Regions from separate parts of the Anaerobacillus sp. ABR4_321 genome, predicted to be linked through region 1. Evidence: riboswitches for the same ligand, from Rfam matches in the RefSeq annotation. Region 1 holds a riboswitch; the other holds the start of a gene.
What was found. A riboswitch is a leader RNA that binds a small molecule or an ion and turns the genes downstream of it on or off. The one in region 1 is predicted to bind S-adenosylmethionine.
Positions count from the first base shown of each region.

Region 2: it holds a riboswitch for S-adenosylmethionine, as region 1 does, so the genes downstream of both, sfnG (dimethylsulfone monooxygenase SfnG) here and ACXADT_RS11405 (Na+/H+ antiporter NhaC family protein) in region 1, are expected to answer to the same signal.

Region 1 is NZ_JBSWTK010000001.1:2,206,899-2,214,382, forward strand. Features, by position in the region: gene ACXADT_RS11390 (Y-family DNA polymerase) at 1-444, shown strand, start outside; gene ACXADT_RS11395 (YolD-like family protein) at 460-792, shown strand; gene ACXADT_RS11400 (alpha/beta fold hydrolase) at 882-1,721, shown strand; SAM riboswitch class I at 1,803-1,907, shown strand; gene ACXADT_RS11405 (Na+/H+ antiporter NhaC family protein) at 1,976-3,280, shown strand; gene ACXADT_RS11410 (hypothetical protein) at 3,321-3,998, opposite strand; gene ACXADT_RS11415 (hypothetical protein) at 4,449-4,910, opposite strand; gene ACXADT_RS11420 (nucleotidyltransferase domain-containing protein) at 5,082-5,795, shown strand; gene ACXADT_RS11425 (AbrB/MazE/SpoVT family DNA-binding domain-containing protein) at 6,044-6,328, shown strand; gene ACXADT_RS11430 (TrmB family transcriptional regulator) at 6,383-7,141, opposite strand; gene ACXADT_RS11435 (MFS transporter) at 7,277-7,484, shown strand, end outside.
Region 2 is NZ_JBSWTK010000001.1:1,592,608-1,600,091, forward strand. Features, by position in the region: gene ACXADT_RS08225 (LacI family DNA-binding transcriptional regulator) at 1-533, shown strand, start outside; gene rbsK (ribokinase) at 540-1,430, shown strand; gene rbsD (D-ribose pyranase) at 1,427-1,813, shown strand; gene ACXADT_RS08240 (sugar ABC transporter ATP-binding protein) at 1,828-3,318, shown strand; gene rbsC (ribose ABC transporter permease RbsC) at 3,311-4,261, shown strand; gene rbsB (ribose ABC transporter substrate-binding protein RbsB) at 4,272-5,204, shown strand; SAM riboswitch class I at 5,283-5,382, shown strand; gene sfnG (dimethylsulfone monooxygenase SfnG) at 5,609-6,700, shown strand; gene ACXADT_RS08260 (aldehyde dehydrogenase family protein) at 6,748-7,484, opposite strand, start outside.

The DNA of each region.
Region 1 (7,484 bases):
AAAGAAATCAAACACGTTATTTTGGAAATGAGTGAAGAAGTAGCGAGGCGTGCGAGGAGAGCCGGGAAAGCGGGGCGTACGATCAGCCTCGGGATCGGCTATAGTAAAGACGAAGGAGGCGGTGGTTTTCACAGGTCGAAAAGCATCGATAGCCCCACTTCCATCACACTTGAAATCTATAACGTGTGCTTGCAGCTTTTTCAGGAATTTTATAGAGGGCAAACGGTTCGGAAAATTTCAATCGCTCTTTCAAATATTTGTGATGACGAGGAAGTGCAGCTCGACCTTTTCAATATGAAACGGCCGAAGCAACGAGACCTTGGATACGTAATGGATTCGATACGGGAGAAATACGGATCCGATTCTCTGCTTCGCGCTGTTTCCTATACGAAAGCCGGTACAGCATTGCATCGAAGTAAGCTTGTCGGAGGTCACAAAGCATAGAAAGGGGTTGATAAGATGATTCGTGACCGAGGAAATATCAAATGGACATCGATGATGTTACCAGAGCATGTTAAAGAGTTAAGAGAATGGAAAGAAGAAGATCGGAGAAGAGAACAGCCTGAGCTTGATGAGCAGAAGATGGAGGAGATGAACGACACCATTTGCGAAGCGATGGCCTTTCACCAGCCGCTTACATTTCACTACTTCAAGAACGGTACGAAGAATGTGTTGACAGGATATGTTCATTATATCGACCAGCTCAATAAAGAATTGCGAATTGTTGACCTAGATGAGAAGAGGCAGAACATTCCGTTTGCAAGCCTCGTGCATATCGGTGAAGGCGACTAAGATGGTAACACTCCCCACAACTGAAGACGTTTTTCCTCGGCGAAAAGGGGTAAAATACGTACAAACTAGTATACGGAGTGAACTGTCAGATGCTATCTGTAGAGAGTCTCAAACATTATAAGGAAAACATAAAAGGAATCGATATTCACTATGAATATCATGAGAACGAAGTGACGTCCGACCGTCCTGTACTAACATTACTGCATGGGTTTTTATCTTCGACTTTTAGTTATCGACGGTTGATTCCCTTGCTTTCAAAGCATTACACGATTGTAGCCGTTGATCTCCCGCCGTTTGGAAGAAGTGAAAAATCGAGTCGGTTTGTTCATTCTTATCAAAACTTTGCGGAAGTCGTGATCGAACTACTCGAGCGGCTAAGTATTGACGAAACCGTTATGATCGGTCATTCGATGGGAGGGCAAGTGGCATTAAGAGCCGCAAGTATCGATGAAGACCTAGTTAAGAAAAACATTTTGCTCAGTAGTTCAGGCTACCTTGAAAAAGCGAGGCAGAGTTTAGTGTATTCCTCTTATTTGCCCTTTTTCTCAATGTATTTAAAGCGCTGGCTTTCGCGAAAAGGAGCAAAAGGGAATTTGGTGAACTGCGTTTACGATCCGAATTTAATCGATGAAGAGATGGTGGATGGGTATGTTCAGCCTTTCTTTCATGAAGGGATTTTCCGTTCTCTCGTACGAATGATTCGAGATCGTGAAGGGGATTTATCACAAGAAGAATTGAGAAGAATTCATACGCCGAGTTTACTGATATGGGGGGAGCATGATCGAGTTGTACCGCTTCAAATTGGAAAACGGTTGGCAGAAGATCTGCCGAATTCAGAGCTGATCGTATACGAAAAGACGGGTCATCTTCTTCCGGAAGAGCAGCCTCGTTCGATTTTAAGAGACATTCAGAAATTTATTCAGGCATAAGTCGAAGAGCGACACGATTCGACTTTTTTCTTGACGAAAAAGAATAATGCGTGATAAACTTCATAACACTAAATCGAATAGTTCTTATCAAGAGAAGTGGAGGGAACTGGCCCTGAGAAGCTTCAGCAACCTCTGATATGTCAGAAAGGTGCTGCTTCCAGCAAGAGAGATCTTGAGAGATAAGAGTGAAAGCCCTCTTCTCTTGAAGTGGGCTTTTTTGATTGCTACAAACTTTACGAACAAGGAGAAACATCATGGACAAAGACATAAAAGGGAACGGCTTTGCGCTGCTTCCACTCGGTATATTTATTTTACTTTTTATTGGAACGGCAGTTGTAACAAAAGATTTTTATAGCATGCCTGTTGTGCTTGCTTCACTGATCGCTGCAGGCGTTGCACTTGCGATGAATAGGAAAGAAAGCTTCATGACAAAGGTCGAGGTGTTTTGTAGAGGAGCAGGGAACTCCAATATCATCTTAATGATTCTTGTTTTTTTATTAGCGGGAGCATTCGCTGAAACAGCCAAGAAGATAGGTGCAGTAGATTCGATTGTTAATCTCGGCATCTCGATATTACCAGCAAGCCTTCTCGTTGTTGGTTTATTTTTAATCGGATGCTTTATTTCGATATCGATGGGGACGTCGATGGGAACGATCGTAGCATTGGCTCCGATTGGAATTGGAATTGCAGAGCAATCAGGGATTCCTGTAGCTTTGACATTGTCAGCGGTCATCGGAGGAGCGATGTTTGGAGATAACCTCTCGATGATTTCGGATACGACGATTGCAGCGGTTCGGACGCAAAACACGAAAATGAAAGATAAGTTCAAAGTGAACTTTTTCATCGTTTTACCGGCTGCAATTATTACTGCCATTATATATGGATTCTTAACGGTAGGGGAAAGCGCGACAGTAAGTGGAGGTAAATCATTTGATTTTATCACAGTACTCCCATACCTTGGCGTATTGATCGCAGCGATTGCAGGCGTGAATGTACTGATCGTACTCGTTAGTGGGACATTGTTCGCAGGTGCTGTGGGCTTATTTAACGGGACGTTTGGTTTAAGTGGGCTCGTTTCTACGGTAACGGATGGCATTAAAGGGATGGAAGATCTCGCCATGATCGCATTGATTATTGGTGGGATGATCGAGGTTATCCGATATAATGGAGGCGTTCAGTACGTTCTCGATAAAATTCTTCATCGAGTGAGATCGAGAAGAGGGGCAGAGTTTGGTATCGCTGGGCTCGCTACGGTTTTAGACTTATCAACGGCAAATAACACGATATCAATCATAATGGGTGGACCACTCGCGAAGAACATATCAGAAGAGTATCAAGTTGATGCTCGAAAGTCCGCAAGTATTCTTGATATATTTTCTGGAAGTGTTCAGGGCATGCTGCCATACGGCGCACAGTTGTTAGCAGCGGCTGGACTAGCTTCGATCTCGCCTTTAGCACTCATACCATATTCAATCTATCCAATTCTTACAGCGGTCGCTGGTATTGTGGCAATTACCATCAATTATCCTTCATTTCGAAAAGAAGAAGCAGTAGAATAACGAAACAACCAGGCCTGTCAAAATGACGGCCTGGTTTTGTTTATTCTTCGATCTGCTTTTGTAGGTTTACAATTTTTTGAGGCAATATATAAAGAAATTCAATCAATGAGTCCAATAAATCAATAATTAAATTAGCTGTTTCTTCACTTGCAGAATTTTCAAGGCATAAAAGGTTGTGGAGGTTACTTCCTTTTCCTAACAGCTGCCCGAGTCGTACGATTGGCTCTTCAAGATCAACTTGTTTGGCCAGGCTTTCGAGCTGTTTTGATAGAGGTTGAGAAAGTTCATTTTCAGCTAAAAAGCTTCTAGTGATGCTCTCTAAAACGCGGTTTGCCATAACGGCAGTAGCAGTCCAGTCTTTCATATTATGTACGTTAACTGCTGAACGATAGACCCGCTCGAGGTCATCTGGCAGCCTCGCAGTGCCAACCAATCTGCCAAGAGGTTCTCTAGTGAAAGAAGTTTGGTGAACAAAGAGCTCTACTTCTTCACCTTGATCGCTTGTAGACGTTTTAATCAATACAAAGAGTATGGATTCTTTACATACCGAACATCTTGAAAAGGTTGAAAAGACCGTTTGGTTGATCTGGTAATCGAATTTCAAATGAAAAGAAGCGGTGTTTCCGCACTCTGGACATTCTGTATTGGCGGACTTTGGTAGTTTTGTTTGTCCGTATTTTACAACAGAATTAATTGTCGTTTGTTGTATTTTTCTCATCTAATACCCCCTGAATCGATTTTGAGCTTAATCTTTGATCTCTTATTGATACGGGTGTTGAGAATAAGGTGGATGTAGTAGTAAGAATATTATAACATTTTATCTTATCAACTTACATTATTCGCCCCGATTGGTAATTTAAGGGGGCGCATTGTGGAGAATAAAAGATTTGTGTTGATTCGAGACAAAAGCCTCTATGTAATCCTGTTTTCTAAAACAAAATTGACAACAAATCAAGCCTGTGAACAAGTATGGTTAAAACACCGAAGAGCAAAAGTACGATTAACATTCGCTTCTTCACATCAACCTGCAATCCCTGCTAATTCAAGAGAAAAACGCTCATACGCTAGAACACTCATTCCTTCTTGTTATACTATCGTTAATGTTATTTTATCTGAATCGCTTCAGATAGAAAATACCCCCAGCAACAAAAGGTTGCTGGGGGTATTTTTATTGACGGATGAAGCCTTCTTCATCAAGGTACTGGATCGCTTCGTTATAAGAAGGGAAAGTGCCATCAAGCATGTCACCGGCATACACATTCCAAAGCTCTAGCTCAGGCTCATACGCGAGGTGCAGCGTTTGATCTTCTTCGTTCATCCAGATTTCTTCTTCAATATCTTCTCCTGGCAAAACAGAAAGAGAGTGAATCGCTTCTCCGATTATTTTTCGAAGATCATTACTTGAGAAGTCACGAATGTTCACCATTCCTCTATCGTCTACTGGGTACTCTTCAAGTAGCTCGCCATAGACAAATCCGTTCCCATTCGGGTGCAGATGATAGACGACGTTCTTTTTATCCATAACACTTTCTTCAAAATGAAAGTTAACTCTTCCCATCGATACATCTTTACGCGTTAATTCAGGGAAAGTAGATTCTATAATGTGTAGCTTTTCTTCAAAAGTTAGCATAGTGCCTCCTGTTAATAACATTTGTATAGTAAGTCTGTGCTTACGACCAAACGTGTATTCAACTCTTCTTCATCTTGTACTATAAGAGTGTATCAAAATGTTAATCAATGTGGAAGGTATGATTCTTCGTCTTCTCAATGTAAAATAAAATAAAAAGCCGAGGGGAAGACCATGAAACGATTAGAGCTTGCCAAACGTGATGCGAAGGAACTTGTAAAGAGTCACTTTCCTCACTGTAATGTAGCACTTTTAGCTGGAAGTATTGTTAGAGGAGAAGGTACGAAAACGTCAGATCTTGATCTTGTTGTTTTCGATCCATCGGTTACGAATTCTTACAGGGAAAACTTATATTACAAAAAGTGGCCGGTAGAATTATACGTACATAATTTTAATACCTATCAATCCTTTTATAATAGCGACTGTGAGCGTGGTAAACCTTCGATGCCTCGAATGGTTGCAGAAGGAATCATTCTGATTGATGAAGGAAGCTGTAAAGAATTAAAAGAAGAAGCGAAGCGAATTTTAGAGGCGGGGCCTAAAAGTTGGGATGAAGATACAATTCGTTTGAAGCGATATTTTTTGACAGATGTGCTAGAAGATTTTATTGGTGCAACAGAGAGGGGAGAAGAATTGTGCTGCGCTCTAGCACTCTTAGAGCAGCTGCATGAGTTTATCCTTAGAATGAATAACCACTGGACAGGTTCTTCGAAATGGATTATGAGAGCGCTCAAACAATTTGATAGTGAGCTAGCTAGTGAATTTGAAGAGGTTTTTGATAATTATTTCAAAATCGGAAGAAAGGGCGATGTGATCAAGTTCGTAGATGATCAGATGGTACCATATGGAGGGCGCTTGTTTGAGGGGTTTTCAATGGGGAAAAATTAATTTTAAAAAAGTGGTTTAGTTTTGATTATAAGGGGGTAACTTTAAACTAGCTTAAAAATTCCCCCTTTTTTCCGTCCGGTTTAACCGGGCGGTTTTTTTTGATCTAAGCGGGTATCAATAGTTAGAAGCAATTAGAATAATTTTGGAAAATTATAAAAAAATTAGCATTTTTGCTTGCTAGTAGACAAGTAAACTATTAAAATTAAATAAAGAACGTTTTCGTTCGCTAAAAAGAAGGAGTGATAAGCATGAAGAGCACAGGTGTCGTTAGAAAAATTGATGAACTGGGCCGTATCGTCATTCCAAAAGAACTGCGCCGCACACTTGATATCCAGGTGAAAGACCCAATGGAGATCTTTACGAGTGAAGATCGAATTGTTTTAAAAAAGTACCAACCGGAGATGGCGTGTATGATTACTGGAGAAGTCTTAAATGAGAATAAGTACTTTGGCAATGGAAACATCATATTGAGTCCAGAGGGAATGGCTATTTTAAGAGAAGAAATAGAGAAGACACTAGAAGTAAAAGCATAGAGTGATGAAGGAGAGAAAAGCATGCCTGGTGCGGCATGCTTTTTTTTCATTTCCTCAGTATCGTAATTTTAACAGGACGTTTTTAATATCCTCATCCTCCATCATTAATGCTCCGAATTTGCGAGTGATTTCAGTCAAAGCTACATCATGATAGAAGAACTCAGTAAAGAACGTCACTAGGGGACGAGAGCTCGTATGAATCGCTTGCCAGCCTGTTTCTTCGTAACCAGCAAATACGAGTTCCTTATTATCAACAATGAGGATGCGGCTTCGCTGCAGCGCTTCATGTTGAACATCAGGTATCAAAGTTGTGATCGTATCTATTTTTGTATCGAGCTCCCCGATCGAATGAAGTTCAACTGAAATTCCATTCATTTGCTTTTCTTCAATAGTTGAAATGTGCTGTGAGAGATCGTCTGACCAACCAGAATAGACGATCGAAGAGGTTGCCTGTTTCAGAAGGTCAGCTACAAGTGAGTCGATCGATTGGTTATCTTTAAGACTCCAAACGCGGTCATCCAAAGGTTTTTTCCTAGCTTCATACGATTTTAATTGGTCGATATTTCGATTAAAATCACGTTGTAATTTTTCGATGGCTGAGTTTAGCGGAAGTGGTCTATATAATCTCTTTTTTTCAACTGTTGATTCCAAAACCATTCCTTTTTCTCCCATTTTATAAAGGACTTCATATACTTTCGAGCGAGGGACGCCAGATTGTTTTACGATCGCAGATGCGTCAAGCGCTTCCTCTGTCGTAATCAACGCTTCATAAATTTGACTTTCATACTGTGTGAATCCAAACTGCTGCAACATCACTATGCTCTCCTTGCTTTTCGCACTTTCCTACATCTTAGCATAACAACTAACGTTCCTGAAATTAACTATTGCCTTTTTGTTGGATGGGAGTTACCCTTTTAGTGGTAACTTAATGAGAAAAGGCGGATTATAATGAATAAAAAAGTATATTTACTGACAATCGTTTCGTTCGTTGTCGGGATGGTAGAACTGATTATCGGAGGTATTCTTGATCTTGTAGCGGAAGATTTAGGTGCTAGTCTAGGGAAGACAGGTCTATTGATCAGCGTATTTTCAATCGTATTTGCACTCGCTGCACCCATTTTATTATCCTTGACAGCAAAAGTAGAGCGAAAGAAAC
Region 2 (7,484 bases), 610 kb from region 1:
CTGCTGTTTATGCGGATGGAAGAGAAGGCGGTCGTATTGCGGCAAAAGCTTTAGTAGAAAAGGGAGCAAAACGTATCACCGTAATGAAGGGACCTTCTCATATCAAGCCAGCCCAAGATCGGTTTCGCGGGGCGATCGAGTATCTTAGTCAAGAAGAGGTCGATTTTTCAGTTATGTCGACAACGTCCTACTCTTTCGAAGATGCAAGAGGATGGGCAGAAGAGCTTTTTGATAAATATGCCGATACAGATGCTGTTATCGCGAGTAACGATATTGTTGGAATTGCGATTCTTCATGAAGCGTTAAGATTAGGGAAACGAATTCCTGAAGACGTGCAGATTATCGGTTATGATGATATTCCTCAAAGCAGTCTTTCGTATCCAACACTCTCGACTATCAGACAGCCAGCGTATGAAATGGGAAAACAGGCAGCTAAACTATTGATCAATATAATAAGAAAAGAGCAGGAAGTCGAACGTTCGATTCAACTTCCAGTAGAACTAATCGAACGAAACACAACGCGAAAGGGATGAAAGGGTATGAATAAAGCAAAAATCGCCGTTATCGGCAGTTCTTCAATGGACCTCGTCGTAACTTCCAAAAAGCGCCCAGGCGCTGGTGAAACGGTACTCGGTGAATCGTTTAAAACTGTACCAGGTGGAAAAGGTGCTAACCAGGCTGTTGCAGCTGCCCGACTTGGTGCAGAAGTCTATATGATCGGGCGCGTTGGAGATGATTCATACGGTGAGGAGATCATAGCAAATTTTAAAAAGAATGGGGTTCGTACCGAGTATGTGGAACCGGTTACAGGTATGGAATCTGGAACAGCTCACATCATCCTAGCAGAAGGTGATAACAGTATCGTAGTCGTGAAGGGTGCGAACGATTACGTCACACCTGATTATGTTGAACGAATGAGTTCCTTCCTACAAACGTGTCACCTCGTGATGATTCAACAAGAAGTTCCAGAAGAAACGGTAGCTTATGCAGCAAAACGTTGCAGCGAGATGAACGTTCCTTTGTTGCTAAACCCAGCACCAGCAAGAGAGATCTCAAAAGAAGTAGTGGATTTAGCAACATATCTTACACCGAATGAACATGAATCCGCCGTGTTATTTAACGGACTACCTCCAAAAGAAGCTCTAAAAGCATTCCCAAACAAGGTATTGATTACAGAGGGAGAGCAAGGGGTTCGCTATTTTGATGGGGAAAAAGAAGTTCTTGTTCCTTCGTTTAAGGTTGAAGTCGTTGATACGACTGGGGCTGGAGATACGTTCAACGCAGCGTTCGGTGTTGCGGTTGCCGAATCAAAAGAGATGCAAGAAAGTATTCGATTCGCAAATCGTGCTGCATCCCTTTCTGTAACAGGATTTGGAGCACAGGGCGGAATGCCTACTCGTGAAGAAGTAGAACGGAGGCTATCAGAATGAAGCGAAATGGAATGTTAAACAGTCACATCACAAAACTACTCGCTGACCTCGGTCACACAGATACCATCGTTGTGGCAGATGCAGGACTACCAGTACCGAATCATGTCCAGAAGATCGACCTGTCTTTAAAAGAAGGAGTGCCCTCTTTTCTTGATGTTGTACAACTATTGAAAGAAGAAATGGTCGTTGAAAAAGTAACGCTCGCTGATGAAGTGAAACGTAACGAGCGCGTGTATGATGAGATGTCGTCTCTCTTTGAAGAGGTTGATTACACATCTCACGAATCTTTGAAGGAACAGACCAATAGGGCAAAAGCTGTAATTCGAACAGGAGAAGTTACGCCGTTTGCCAACTGCATTCTCCATGCAGGAGTAATCTTTTAAAAAGGGGTGATAACATGCAGGTCAAAATGAGCAGTATTCATAAAGCGTTTGGGAACAACAAGGTGCTAGAAGGTGTGGACATAACGATTAAAGATGGTGAAGTTCATGCCTTGATGGGTGAAAATGGAGCAGGAAAGTCAACGCTCATGAACATTTTAACAGGACTTCACTCAAAGGATCAGGGTACCATCCATATCGATGGAAAAGAAAAAGTGTTTTCAAATCCAAAGGAAGCTGAGGAATTTGGAATTGCTTTTATCCATCAAGAGCTCAACATATGGCCGGAATTAACGGTGCTCGAGAACTTATTCATCAATAAGGAACCGGTTACATCTTTAGGAATTATTCGCACGAAAAAAATGAAAGCGATTGCGAAGGAGCAGTTCGATAAACTGTCGATTTCAATTCCACTCTCCAAGGAGGCCGGTCACTGCTCAGTTGGTGAACAGCAAATGATCGAGATCGCAAAAGCGCTTATGACTGATGCAAAGGTCATTATAATGGATGAACCAACTGCGGCATTAACCGATCGAGAAATCGAAAAGCTATTTACAGTTATCCGTTCTCTGAAAAAAGCTGGTGTGTCGATCGTCTATATCTCGCATCGAATGGAAGAAATCTTTACGATATGCGATACCATCACAGTGATGCGTGATGGTCAAACGGTAGATACGACCCCGATCCCGGAAACGAACTTCGACGATGTTGTTCGAAAAATGGTTGGACGTGAATTGACTGATCGCTTTCCTACTCGTGAAGTGAACGTAGGCGATACCGTACTCGAAGTTAAAAACCTTACTCGTAAAGGAGTATTCGAAGACGTGAGCTTTAAAGTTCAGTCAGGTGAAATCGTTGGGGTATCAGGCTTGATGGGAGCAGGACGAACGGAGATCGTACGAACGATCTTTGGACTCGATGGAAAGTATCAAGGAGAAATATTTGTGAACGGTCAACCGGTCACCGTAAAAAGTCCTGAGCAAGCCGTAAATTTAGGACTGGGATTGATTACGGAAGATCGAAAAGAAGAAGGACTCATACTCGATTTTTCTATAAAAGATAACATCGCACTTTCAAGTCTTTTTAGTTTCACGAAGAACGGAATCATTAATGAAAAAAGTGAAAAAGACTTTGTTGATCTGTTGATCAAGCGATTGACAATCAAGACAGAATCAGCAGAGACGAGCGTTGGCAATTTATCAGGAGGAAACCAGCAGAAGGTCGTTATCGCAAAGTGGATCGGCATCGGACCAAAAGTACTGATCTTAGATGAACCAACGAGAGGGGTAGACGTTGGGGCGAAGCGCGAAATCTACCAGCTGATGAATGAGTTGACTGACAGGGGAGTTGCGATCGTGATGGTCTCATCCGAACTTCCTGAAGTGATGGGGATGAGTGATCGTATCCTAGTCGTGCACGAAGGGACGATTGCAGGAGAAGTATCAAAAGAAGAAGCATCGCAGGAAAAAATAATGACACTGGCAACAGGAGGTCACGTAAATGAGTAAACTTACTAATAACCACGTTGGAAATCTCATGCAAAAGCTCGGACCACTAGTCGGCTTGCTCGTACTTGTAGCAACCGTTTCAATAATCAACCCTAGCTTTCTTGAACCGCTAAACTTACTGAACCTGCTTAGACAGGTGGCAATCAATGCTCTTATCGCCTATGGTATGACGTTTGTCATCTTAACGGGAGGCATTGATTTATCCGTCGGATCGATCCTTGCACTGTCTAGTGCTTTGATGGCAGGTATGATGGTCTCTGGAATAGATCCCATTCTCGCAATTCTAATAGGATGTCTACTTGGAGCCGTAATGGGAATGGTGAACGGTCTTTTAATTACAAAAGGGAAAATGGCTCCGTTTATTGCAACACTTGCTACGATGACGATGTTTCGTGGTTTAACGCTCGTCTACACGGATGGAAATCCAATCACAGGACTTGGGGACAGCTACGCGTTTCAACTGTTTGGAAGAGGGTATTTCCTCGGAATTCCAGTGCCTGCAATAACGATGCTTTTGTCGTTTGCGGTTCTATGGGTTATTCTTCATAAAACCCCGTTTGGTCGTAAAACATATGCGATCGGTGGGAATGAGAAAGCAGCACTCATATCTGGTATTAAAGTATCTCGCATCAAAATTATGGTGTATTCTCTTGCTGGGCTACTATCTGCACTTGCAGGAGCGATCCTCACGTCACGCCTAAACTCTGCACAGCCAACTGCAGGTACATCATACGAACTAGATGCGATCGCGGCGGTCGTACTAGGTGGGACAAGCTTATCAGGTGGTCGAGGCTTAATTGTCGGCACGCTGATCGGCGCACTGATTATCGGTACATTGAATAATGGCTTAAACTTGCTTGGCGTTTCATCTTTCTTCCAAATGGTCGTCAAAGGTGTCGTCATCATCATCGCAGTATTAATCGATCGAAAGAAAGCAGCTTAGGAGGGTTACAATGAAGAAGATATTACCACTACTGCTCAGCTTGTCACTTCTTTTACTAGGAGCGTGCTCACTGCAACCGCCGGAATGGGCGAAGCCTGATAAGAAAACAGATCTTGAGGATATTAAGTTAGGATTATCGGTCTCTACATTGAATAACCCGTTCTTCGTCTCGATGAAAAACGGCGTTGAAGCTGAAGCAAAAGCGCAGGGGATGGAAGTCGTCGTCGTTGATGCTCAAAACGATGCAGCAAAACAAATCAACGATGTGCAAGATTTGATCCAGCAAGGTGTCGATGCCTTGTTAATCAATCCAACAGATTCATCTGCAATCTCAACGGCTGTGCAATCTGCAAACAGTTTAGGCATACCAGTAGTCACGCTTGATCGCTCTGCTGAAGAAGGCGAGGTTGCAACACTCGTCAGTTCAGACAACGAAAAAGGTGGCGAGATGGCAGGAAAGTTCTTGGTGGAGCAGCTTGGTGAAGGCGCTAAAGTGGCTGAGTTAGAAGGCGTTCCAGGTGCGTCTGCCACTCGTGAACGTGGCGCAGGTTTTCACAACATTGCCGATGAGAAGTTAGACGTTGTAGCTAAGCAAACGGCTAACTTTGATCGAACAGAAGGTCTAAACACGATGGAAAACTTGCTACAAGGAAATCCTGGTATCGAAGCTGTATTTGCTCACAATGATGAAATGGCGCTAGGAGCATACCAGGCGATTCAAAGTTCTGGAAGAGATGTGCTTGTTGTAGGTTTTGATGGAAATGAAGATGCGATCAATAGCATCAAAGACGGAAAGTTATCAGCTACAGTGGCACAGCAGCCTGAGAAGATTGGATCCCTTGCTGTACAAGCTGCAATGGATGTTCTTCAAGGGAATGACGTGGAAGATACCATTCCAGTTCCTCTAAAATTAGTAACAGAAGAAACGGCTTCTGAAGAATAATTGTTAGAAAAGTTAGTGAATTTTCTTGACAATTAAGAAGTAGCCACTTATTATAAGCCATAACAATTTAATCTAGACTTCTTATCAAGAGAGGCGGAGGGACTGACCCTACGATGTCTCGGCAACCGACGCTATGCGTACGGTGCCAATTTCAGAGGATTATTTCCGAAGATGAGAAGGACGTGCAGAGAAGTTCATTTTCGTGATCGCTCTCACCCCTTCTTGCTTCGCGAAAGCAGAGGGGGTTTTTTATTGCATTCATAAGACAAAAAATGAGAAGAAGTGCGGCAACACTTCTTCTCGAGACGATCTGAGCGCGTATGGCATATACGGACACACCAGATCATTACTTAATGTACCATGTTCTGGGAATGTCCGTCTACTTATGAAAGGAGACGGTTAAGATGGCTAAAAACTTAGAATTTGCTTATTGGGTACCTAATGTTAGCGGTGGGCTTGTCGTTTCAAAACTTCCGCAGAAAACGGATTGGAGCTTTGAGGCAAATAAACGATATGCAAGAATTGCAGAAGAATCGGGCTACGACTTTGCATTGTTACAAACAAGGTTTATTGCTAGTTATGGAGCAGAAAATCAACTTGAAGCCATTACACTAGCTTCAGCATTAGCAGCTTCAACTTCTAAAATAAAATTAATATCAGCAGTTCATCCCGGCTTATGGCATCCTGGTGTTTATGCAAAGATGCTTGCGACACTAGATCAAATTAGTAATGGAAGAGCCGCAGTGAATGTTGTTAGCGGCTGGTTCAAGCAGGAGTTCACGAAATATGGAGAGCCGTGGCTCGAACATGATGAACGGTACCGCCGGTCAGAGGAGTTCATCCAGGTTCTCCGTAACTTATGGACTGAAGAAACAGCATCGTTTAAAGGTGATTTTTACAGGATAAATGAAGCCCCATTAAAACCAAAACCAGTCCAAGAAGGAAAACTCCCAATCTTCCAGGGTGGAAACTCGACCGCTGCAAAACAAATGGCTGCGAGAGTATCGGACTATTATTTTATGAACGGAAATACGCTCGATGGGTTCAGGAAACAAATTGATGAAGTGAGTACGTTAGCTAAAGAAGAAGGACGCACCGTGAAATTCGCTGCACACGGATTTGTAATCGTGAGAGATACAGAGGAAGAAGCACACCAACTTCTCCGTGACATTGTCGGCTATAAGGATGAAGAGGCAGTTGAAGGATTTAGACAGTCGGTGAAAGAAGCTGGCCAGTCAACTAGAGATAAGGAGGGAATGTGGGCAAACTCTAGTATCGAAGATCTCGTTCAATATAATGATGGCTTTAAAACTGGCTTGATCGGTACACCTGAACAAGTGGCTGATCGGATTATAGAATTAAAGAAGGTAGGTATCGAAGTGATCTTAACAGCACACTTTCATTATGAGGAAGATCTTGAGCGGTTTGGGAGGGAAGTTATACCGCTTGTGAAGGAAAAGGAGAGGTTGTTGGAAAGAGAACAAGTAAAAGTGTGAACGTCTATAGAAATGAAGCCCTCGAATCTACTCGAGGGCTTTCATAGTTATTTAAAAAACGGATACTCACGGCGCTCTTGTTGAACAGAGATCCATTTCACCGTTGTAAACTTATCTAACGCCCATTCTCCGCCAAATCGACCGAGTCCAGATTCCTTTTCACCGCCGAATGCCATGTGCGCTTCGTCATTCACAGGCTGGTCATTGATGTGAACCATACCCGTTTCGATTTGCTGAGCCACCTGAACCCCGCGATTCAAGTCGCGAGAGTGAACGGAACCACTAAGGCCATATGGAGAGCCATTTGCAAGTTCAATCGCTTCTTCTTCCGTGCTGAATGAAATGATTGGAGCTACAGCACCGAAGATTTCATTTTTTGCGATTGGCATATCGTTCGTGACGTTCGTTAGAATGACAGGTTGCATCACGTTGCCTTCCACTTCACCGCCAAGAATCTTCTCAGCACCTTGTTCAAGCGAAGCATCAAGAGATTCTTGGATACGTTCAATTGCTTCCTTATTAATAAGAGGTCCAACAGCTGTATTCGCATCTGCTGGGTCACCTGATTGAAGAGAAGCTACTTTTTCTTTGAACGCTTCAACGAATTCATCATGAACAGTTTCATGAACAAGGATCCGGTTGATCGCCATACAGATCTGACCCTGATGGAGGAATTTACCGAATGCTGCTGCTTCTGCAGCTTGATCGATCTCAGCATCATCTAGCACGATAAAGACATTGTTGCCTCCAAGCTCTAATGCTGTTTCCTTAATGTGCTTCCCTG